Regions from separate parts of the Gottfriedia sp. S16(2024) genome, predicted to be linked through region 3. Evidence: riboswitches for the same ligand, from Rfam matches in the RefSeq annotation. Region 3 holds a riboswitch; each other region holds the start of a gene.
The links. Region 3 has a riboswitch for cobalamin ahead of AB1282_RS21210 (ABC transporter substrate-binding protein). Riboswitches for the same ligand answer to the same signal wherever they lie in the genome.
Positions count from the first base shown of each region.

Region 1: it holds a riboswitch for cobalamin, as region 3 does, so the genes downstream of both, AB1282_RS17640 ((2Fe-2S) ferredoxin domain-containing protein) here and AB1282_RS21210 (ABC transporter substrate-binding protein) in region 3, are expected to answer to the same signal.
Region 2: it holds a riboswitch for cobalamin, as region 3 does, so the genes downstream of both, metE (5-methyltetrahydropteroyltriglutamate--homocysteine S-methyltransferase) here and AB1282_RS21210 (ABC transporter substrate-binding protein) in region 3, are expected to answer to the same signal.

Region 1 is NZ_JBFLUO010000001.1:3,741,904-3,745,189, forward strand. Features, by position in the region: gene AB1282_RS17635 (DUF2187 family protein) at 1-28, shown strand, start outside; cobalamin riboswitch at 616-802, shown strand; cobalamin riboswitch at 970-1,151, shown strand; gene AB1282_RS17640 ((2Fe-2S) ferredoxin domain-containing protein) at 1,277-1,660, shown strand; gene cobJ (precorrin-3B C(17)-methyltransferase) at 1,714-3,286, shown strand, end outside.
Region 2 is NZ_JBFLUO010000001.1:3,186,594-3,189,879, forward strand. Features, by position in the region: gene AB1282_RS14920 (amino acid permease) at 1-1,245, shown strand, start outside; cobalamin riboswitch at 1,507-1,705, shown strand; gene metE (5-methyltetrahydropteroyltriglutamate--homocysteine S-methyltransferase) at 1,853-3,286, shown strand, end outside.
Region 3 is NZ_JBFLUO010000001.1:4,434,103-4,437,388, reverse strand. Features, by position in the region: gene AB1282_RS21215 (ATP-binding protein) at 1-1,097, shown strand, start outside; cobalamin riboswitch at 1,245-1,416, shown strand; gene AB1282_RS21210 (ABC transporter substrate-binding protein) at 1,541-2,500, shown strand; gene AB1282_RS21205 (FecCD family ABC transporter permease) at 2,466-3,286, shown strand, end outside.

The DNA.
Region 1 (3,286 bases), 690 kb from region 3:
AAATTATCAAGTATTTGATGATGTATGAAGGAAAAAGGAAAGTCAGTTATACATGAGTTATAAAATATTTTAAACGAAAATTCTAAATATTGAAAATGTAAGCGTTTTCTGATATACTGAATAGTAGGTTGGATGGCATGTGTGGCCATCATCGTATTTGGCGTAGGTGGGGCCAGTACTCGGGACGGATTAGATAGGTTTTGTGATGTGAAAATGTAACGGGTTGATAAGATGTAATAGAGTAACAATGAAATTGTTGCTTATGGAACGGCTGTAGTAGTCGAGAAAATATAATTAAAAAACCTTGTAATTACAAGGTTTTTTTATTTTAATTTTTATAGAATTAAATAAAAAATAAAAAAAGTGCGGACAATTTCACGCACAAATTTACAAGAAAACCACACGAAGAGTTCTCTTTTTACTTGTCCTTAAATAACAATAAGTTTTAAAAAAAGAAATGTCGATATTTAATTTCTGCTATTTCTATATTAATTCAATTACTTAAACAGGATGAAGTTATTGGCGGTTAGCGTTTTCTTAAAAGAAGTCTAAAAACTCTTGAAATATTAAATCTGATAGACTAGTATATTAATATATAATAAATTAAATATTAATTTGTTAACAATTAGTTAAGATGCCTTAGGGCTTAATAGGGAATCTGGAGCATTACCAGAACTGTCCCCGCAACTGTAAGTGTGGACGAAATAGACAAACCACTGAAACGTTTATATGGACGTTACGGGAAGGGTCTAAAGTAGGAAGATACACAAGTCAGGAGACCTGTCTTAGCTTTTAAAGTTTCGAGTTCTTCGGGGGTTGAGAAGATGAAACGTTTGGACAAAAAGGATTATTTATTAACTTTCTTTGTGCTGGCGTTTTATCCGTTCAACTTATGTTGAACGGATTTTTTCGTTTTAATGATTCTAAATCATTTTTTTATGCCTCTAGAAGAAACAAGTCTTTTTAAAAATTGAATAGATTAGGATTGGTGCACAATGAAAATTGTGCTTAATAGGGAAGTACGGTTTAAATCCGTCACGGTACCCGCCACTGTAAGGGGAGTTCATTGCAGATGTCACTGAAGGAATTTGGGAAGACGCAATAGAATGATGAACCTAAGTCAGGAGACCTGCCTTTACCTAATAGCTTCAATCAACCTACGGGAACATAGGTAGAAGTGCTGAACTTACATCGCTATTTTTTGTGTGTATATATTCTGCACCCCTATGTTCATAGGGGTGCTTTTTTTATGAAAAAACGAAAGGGAGTGTGTGACATGACTACTTGGAATTTACAAGGAACGAAACACCATGTTTTCATTTGTAACGGCAGCAGCTGTATGAGAAAGGGTGGGGAGGAAGCGACACAAGCAATACGGAATGAAATCACCAATTTAAGCTTAGATTCAATCATACATACTACAAGAACGAGATGCAATGGGAGATGTAAGGATGCACCCGTTGCCATCGTCTATCCTTCAGGGACTTGGTATAAAAACGTAACCCCAGAAGTGGGAACTACGATTGTAAAGCGTCATCTGGCGGAAGGTCATTGCCTTCAGGAGCATTCGATCTATCAATATTCCGAAGCTGGATTCATACATCCAGAAGGGTCGGAATGCATCGAAGGAATACAAAAAGCGGTTAAAGAAAAGATTTAACAGCGGATAGTAGCTGGATTCTAGTTTGAAATTGTGAAAGGTGGCGTAATAGTGTGAAAGGCAAATTATTGGTAATTGGTTTTGGCCCTGGTGATGAAAAACATATTACCGGACGGGCAAAGGAAGCCATCCAAGAAAGTGATATCATCATCGGATACAAAACCTACGTTGATTTAATCAAGGGATTAATAGCTGGAAAGCAAATCATCAGCACAGGAATGACAGAAGAAGTGAGCCGTGCCCAAGAGGCTGTGAAACAAGCTGAGCTCGGTTACACGGTAGCTGTCATTTCGAGCGGTGATGCCGGTGTATATGGAATGGCAGGACTTGTTTACGAAGTGCTAATTGAAAAAGGCTGGAAAAAAGACTCAGGGGTAAAAGTAGAGGTGGTTCCTGGCATTTCTGCCATCAACTCCTGTGCTGCTTTATTAGGCGCGCCGGTCATGCATGATGCCTGTACGATTAGCTTAAGTGACCATTTAACACCTTGGAGTTTGATCGAGAAACGAATCGAAGCGGCAGCTCAAGCTGATTTTGTCATTGCCCTATACAATCCAAAAAGCGGGAGAAGAACACGGCAGATCATGGAAGCACAAAAAATTCTATTAAAATATCGCTCGCCAGACACCCCTGTAGGATTGGTAAAGAGCGCCTTCCGTGATAGTCAAAAGATCGTCTTAACCAATTTACAAGAGATGTTAGATCATGAAATTGGCATGTTAACCACCGTTTTAATAGGCAACTCTTCAACATTTTTCTACGATGAATTAATGATCACTCCGCGTGGTTATCAGCGGAAGTATACATTAAATCAGGCAATTCAGCCTTTGAAACCGCATCAGCGACTGCAAAAGGAAGCCGAACCATGGGCACTGGAGCAAATGGAAGATGTAATGCCGATAAACAAGAAATCAGTCACCCCAACCTCAGTGAAAGAGTCGCCAAGAGAGTTGGCTGAGGAAGCCTTGCAAATGAACCTTGGTGAGACCTATGGACGAAACCAAGATTTAATTGTGAAGCAAGACTTTCAATCTATTTTTGAGGTAGCGGTCAGCCCTGGTGTCGTCAATAAAAAATTTACCGCGCATCAGATGGTTATTCTTTCCGAAATTGTCGGAGAAGAAGGAGTCATGGAATACACACAAGACCATTTTATGAAGCTGCAAATTTTAACCTCTAAGCCTGATGAGATTATTAAAAAACTAACTACAGCCAACTTTTTAATTGCTCCTGTTGGCGACGTATTAACCGTAAAAGCATGTGATTTTTGTGACGGAGAAAAGAAGGATTCCATTCCTTATGCCGATGAGCTACAAGAAAGGCTTGGTGGCATAGAACTCCCAAAAGAACTGAAGCTTGGTGTGAATGGCTGCGGCATGGCCTGTTATGGAGCCGTAAAAGAAGATATTGGCATTGTCTACCGTAAAGGAGCGTTTGATTTGTTTTTAGGAGCCAAGACAGCAGGAAGAACCGCTCATACTGGCCAAATCGTAGCTGAAGGAATTGCACCGGACAAAATTGTGGGAATCATAGAGGGGATTGTTCAAGAGTACCAACAAAAGGCCTATCCAAATGAACGTTTCTATAAATTTTTTAAACGGGTCAAAGAGGTTCAAGGTTTTGTGT
Region 2 (3,286 bases), 1.2 Mb from region 3:
ATTTCGGGGATTTTTATCTTCTTCATTATGCGTGCAATGGGGGAAATGCTTTACCTAGAGCCAAGTACAGGTTCATTTGCGACATTTGGCCATAAATATATCCACCCTTTAGCTGGGTATATGACTGCATGGAGTAACTGGTTCCAGTGGGTTATTGTTGGAATGTCAGAAATTATTGCAGTTGGGGCATATATGAAGTATTGGTTTCCAGACCTACCTGCTTGGATACCAGGAATTATTGCAATTGTGATTCTTGGTGCAGCAAATTTAATTTCCGTTAAATCATTTGGTGAATTTGAATTTTGGTTTGCAATGATTAAAGTCGTTACAATTTTATTGATGATTGTTGCAGGGTTTGGTCTAATTTTCTTCGGTTTAGGAAACGGAGGAAATGCGATTGGAATATCTAACCTTTGGAAAAATGGCGGCTTCTTTACAGGTGGTTGGTCAGGTTTCTTCTTTGCACTTTCACTAGTTGTTGGAGCTTATCAAGGCGTTGAATTAATTGGTATTACAGCTGGAGAAGCAGAAAATCCGAAAAAGACATTAAAAGAAGCGATTCAAAGTCTTATTTGGCGTATTTTAATCTTCTATATTGGTGCTATTTTTGTAATAGTAACGGTTTTCCCTTGGGACCAACTAAATTCGATTGGTAGCCCGTTTGTTGTAACTTTTGCAAAAGTTGGTATTACAGCAGCTGCTGGAATTATTAACTTTGTAGTAATCACTGCTGCAATGTCTGGTTGTAACAGTGGTATTTATAGCGCAGGACGCATGCTATATACATTAGGTGTAAATGGACAAGCTCCAAAATATTTTACAAAAGTCTCAAATAACGGAGTGCCTTTATTCGGTACGATTGGTGTACTAATTGGTTTAGTAATCGGCGTTATTTTAAATTTTATTGCACCAAAAAACTTATTCGTGTATGTATACAGTGCAAGCGTACTTCCTGGGATGATCCCGTGGTTTGTCATTCTAATTAGTCATATTCGTTTCAGAAAAGTAAAGGGAGATGAAATTAAGAATCATCCTTTTAAAATGCCTTTTGCACCATTTACTAACTACTTAACATTAGCTTATTTAGTTTTGGTCCTAATCGGTATGTGGTTTAATGATGACACGCGTATATCACTTATTGTGGGAATTATTTTCTTGGCAATCCTTGTCATTTGTTTTTATGCTTTCGGTATCGGAAAACGTGTACCATTAGATGCTCAAACAGATGAAAAGGTAGCTAACTGATCAATCACTTAGTTTGATAATAAGAGGTACTATAGTTATACAATAAAAAAATAAATTTTTTTAACAATCAATGCGTTCGTATTATAAAATCAACCAGTAATTAAGATGGATGAGATTATCATGCGAGTGCATTTTTTTATTGTCTGTATAATGAATCAGCAGTATCTATTTAACCTAAAATAAAAATTTTTTTAAAATTTATACGGAAAATAAAAAATAAATATTTTGACTATTTTTGCATTTTATGACAAAATGATGAAAACTAAATAGTAGGGAATAGGTGTAAATGAAGATCATAGTTTGAAATCATTTACTTAAAAGGGAAGTTTGGTTTAATTCCAACACGGTCCCGCCACTGTAATAGAGGAGTAAATAAGAAGATGCCACTTATTAATTTAGGGAAGGCTTTTATTTACAAAGATTCTTAAGTCAGGAGACCTGCCTATTCTAACGACGCTGTTTGACCTACGAGAGATAGGGAGGTGCCTTATGGAAAGAAAGCTTAAGTTAACGTATTCTAATTATTTATGTTTTCCAACTTAAAGGCATTTTTGTCTCTTATGAGATAAAAATGCTTTTTTATTTTAGATAAAAGGAGAGGGAAAAAATGGTAAAAATAAGTAATTTAGGATATCCGAGAATTGGTGAAAATCGTGAATGGAAAAAAACGTTAGAGAGCTTTTGGCAAAAGAAAATTAATGAAGAAGAATTTGAAAAAGAAATGAAATCATTGAGAATAAGCTCAATAAAGAAACAGCACGATTTAGGTGTGGAGCTAGTCCCTGTAAATGATTTTACGTTTTATGATCATGTGTTAGATATTGCTACTATGTTTGGTTGGATTCCTAGTCGATTTGGTGAAATAAATGAAAAACCTAGTCTAGAGACATATTTTGCATTAGCAAGGGGTAGTAAAAACATTGTAGCTTGTGAAATGACGAAGTGGTTTAATACAAATTATCACTATATCGTACCTGAATATCAAAAGGACAAGCAATCTAGATTACTATACAATAAGCCGTTAGAAGCATACAAAGAGGCATTACTTGAGCTTGGTATAAAAACGAAACCTGTCATTCTAGGAATCTATACATTTGTACAGTTAGCAAAAGGTTACCAAGAAGAAGAAAAACGAAACATAATTAATAATCTAGTAAGCCTATATATTCAAATGCTTAAAGAGCTTGAGAATGAAGGTGTTGAGTGGGTACAAATTGATGAACCATGTTTTGTGTTAGAAGAATCAAGCGAAGATATTCGGTTTATGAAAGAAGTTTATGCTCAAATCGCAAAAGCTGTCCCTTCATTATCAATAATGCTACAAACTTACTTTGAAGCAGTTGAACAATATGAAGAACTAATTTCATTCCCTGTAGATGGCATTGGACTTGATTTTGTACACGGTAAAGATGGAAATTTACAGTCAATACTCGAGCACGGATTTCCAAATGACAAAGTACTAGGTGTAGGAATAGTTAATGGGCGTAATATTTGGAGAAATGATTTAAATGATTGCATTAAGTTTTTGAATTCTCTCAAAGAAGAAATAAGTCCCAAAGATTGGTGGATTCAACCATCTTGTAGTTTGCTTCACGTACCAGTTACAAAAACTGAAGAGAATTTATTAAATGAAACATTATTTGATGCATTAGCGTTTGCCGATGAAAAATTGGAAGAGTTAGTTATATTAAAAAGTTTATTAATTAACAAAGCGAGCATGTTTGATAATGAAGTTAAATATGCAAGTAATTGTTTAGAAAATTTAAAACAACTTAGTGAAAAAAATCAATCAACTCGTAATGAATTAGAATCCATTAATGAAGAAGATTTTAGAAGACCAGTACCATTTCATTTAAGATATCCTTTACAAAATAAAGTAATGAATTTACCGATTTTACCAACGACTACTATTGGAAGTTTTCCTCAAACGAAGGAAATTAAACAAGTAAGACAGCAATGGCGAAAAGGAAATATCGATGAATCGGAATATATGAATCAAATTAAATTGAAAATTAATGAGTGGATTGAAATTCAAGAAAAT
Region 3 (3,286 bases):
CATTTAACAAGATGAGTAAACAATTAAATTTTAATATGAATGCATTAAAACAAGAGAAAGAGAAGGTTTCTAATATTATTACAAGTATGGTAGATGGGGTAATTTCGATTGATAAAGAAGGTCAAATCGTGACATCAAATCCACCAGCTGAACGCTTTTTGAAAATGCTTAATGATGATCAGTTAGAAGATCCCTCTTCTCTTGTTTTAACAAATGAGTTATTAGATTTATTTGTATTAGTAGTCGAAAGTGAGAAAAAGCAATTTATCGAATTACATTTTGATCAAGGCAATTGGCAAGTTTTAATGTCGCCCCTTTATAATCAAACAAATATAAGAGGCGTTGTAGCGGTGATTCGAGATGTTACAGAACAAAGACGTTTAGAAAAGATGCGAAAAGATTTTATAGCGCATGTTTCTCATGAACTACGTACGCCTATTTCTTTATTACAAGGTTATAGCGAAGCGATTGTTGATGGGGTAGCAGAATCCAAAGAAGAAATGCAGGAATTGTCACAAATCATTTATGATGAGTCTCTTAGAATGGGGCGTTTAGTAAATGATCTGTTAGATTTAGCAAGAATGGAGAACGGTTTTACCGAATTAAATAGAGAGTTCGTTCCTCTAGTACAATTTGTGGATCGAATTTTACGTAAGTTTAAAGGTCTAGCAAAGGATAAAAATATTAAGCTATTTGGTGAAATCGACAATGTTTCGCATTTGAATATCTACATAGATGAGGATCGAATGGAACAGGTTTTTACAAATTTAATTGATAATGCAATAAGACATACGAATGAAAATGGAAGAATAATTGTTTCAGTAAATCAAAATGAAAGATCAACTACATTTAATTTTATTGATTCAGGTGCAGGGATTTCAAAAGAAGACTTACCATTTGTATTTGAACGTTTTTATAAGGCAGATAAAGCTCGTACAAGAGGTAGAAGTGGAACAGGTTTAGGTTTATCAATCGTTAAAAATATTGTTACAGCACATGGTGGATCCATCCAGGTTTATAGTGAAGTAGGACAGGGAACGACATTTAAAGTTAAAATACCGCATAATTTACGAATGAACGAAAAAGATGTAGAGTAATCTTGTTTCATATAAAACATATTTCCCATATGTTTAGAGAAGAAATTTCTACAAAACACACAAAAAACAAATAAAATGTTAGTAAAATCATAAACATATAAATAAAATAATTGAATTCTTACCCAATTTATCTTACGATTGAATTAATGAAATATTGATGAGTTTAGTGCAAGTATTGCTTAAAAGGGAATCTGGTATAATCCAGAACTGTCCCCGCAACTGTAATGTGGACGAAACGAATAGCCACTGTTCGAAAGAATGGGAAGGTCGGAGTAGGTTGAAACAAAGTCAGTAGACCTGCTAAATTCATCCTTGTTCAATTCTTCGGGGAGTAAGGATTTGAAGCAGCAGTTGCAAGACTTCTTGTATTTTTATGTTGTTTCAGCCCCGTTCAAAATGAATGGGGTTTTTTTTATGTATTTCAATTATTTAGGAGGATTTAAATGAAAAAGTTTTTATCAAGTTTTATCATTATGTTATTGTGTTTAGGATTATTTGGTTGTAATAATGATACGACACAAAAAAAATCGAATGTAAGTAAAACAGAACAAGCAACTTTTCCAATGACTGTTAAAGATGCAACGAACAAAGAAATTAGCTTTAAAGAGGCACCTAAAAGAATCGTATCACTTATTCCAAGTAATACTGAAATCTTATTTTCTATTGGTGATGGCAAGGATGTAGTAGGGGTAACAGATTTTGACAATTATCCAAAAGAAGTAAAATCAATTGATAAAGTTGGCGGAAATAATGCCGATATGACATATAATGTTGAAAAAATTATTTCATTGAAACCTGATTTAGTTTTAGCTCATGAATCAAGTTTAGGAATTTCTGCTGACGGTTTAGAACAGATAAAACAAGCTGGGATTAATGTTTTTGTCGTAAAAAATGCTGCAACTATTAATGATGTGTATGATACAATTCAACAAGTTGGAGAAATAACTGGAAAAACCGAGCAATCGAAAAAAGTTGTAACTGGTATGAAAACAAAATTAGATGAAATTAGCAAAAAAACAGCTAAAGCAACTACGAATCCAAAGGTATGGCTTGAAATTTCTGGTCCGCCAGAAATCTATACAGCAGGTAAAGGTACTTTCTTAGATGAAATGCTTTCGATTGTTCATGCTAAAAACGTAGCTGAAAGTGAAAAAGGTTGGGTAAAGTATAGTGAGGAATCAGCAATTAAAGCGAATCCTGATGTGATTTTAACAACTTATGGATATTATGTTCCAAATTTAGAAAAAACTGTAATGGCTAGGAAAAACTGGCAAACAGTAAACGCAATTAAAAATCACCGTGTATATGATGTTAATTCAGATACAACATCTAGACCTGGTCCAAGACTTGCAGAGGGAGTCGAAGCAATTGCAAAGGCGGTTTACCCAGAGCTTTATAAATAATACATATTTAATCTTTTTAATTCCAATTATCTTATTAATTTTTTTATTTATTTTAGGGGTTTCGATTGGGTCTACATCGATTCCCTTTTCTTCTATTATTTCTAGCTTTTCAGATGCTATATTTAAAACTGATTATGTTCCAGCTGATATTCAAACAATTGTCATGAATATACGAGTGCCAAGGGTTATGTTAGCTGGATTAGTCGGTGCGTGCCTTTCATTGGCAGGTGTTGCGTTTCAAGGAATACTTAAAAATCCTTTAGCTGATCCTTTTACATTAGGTGTTTCTTCAGGCGCCTCTGTAGGTGCAGTGTTTGTATTGTTTTTTCAAATAAGCTTACCTTTTGTTACTTATTTTACATTACCAGTAGTTAGTATCTTATTTGGATTTGGTACACTTATTTTATTATTACTCTTTGTTAGAAAACTGGATCGATCACTTAATGTAGAGACAATTATTTTAGGTGGAATTATCATAAGTTCATTTTGTTCTGCATTGTTGTCATTATTTATAACTTTTTCAAATAATGAATTACGTGCAGTAATTGGATGGTTAATGGGTAATATTGGTGGGAGAGGCATTCAGTACTCTCTAAGTTTATTACCGTTTTTAATCATTTCTTTCTTAATATTATTTAGTCAAAATAGGCAGTTAGATGCGATGACATTTGGGAGCACAAATGCAAAACATATCGGAATTGATGTGAAAAAATCTACTTATTTAATTTTGTTAACAGGAAGTATTTTATCTGGTGCAGCAGTAGCCGTTTCTGGAACAATTGGATT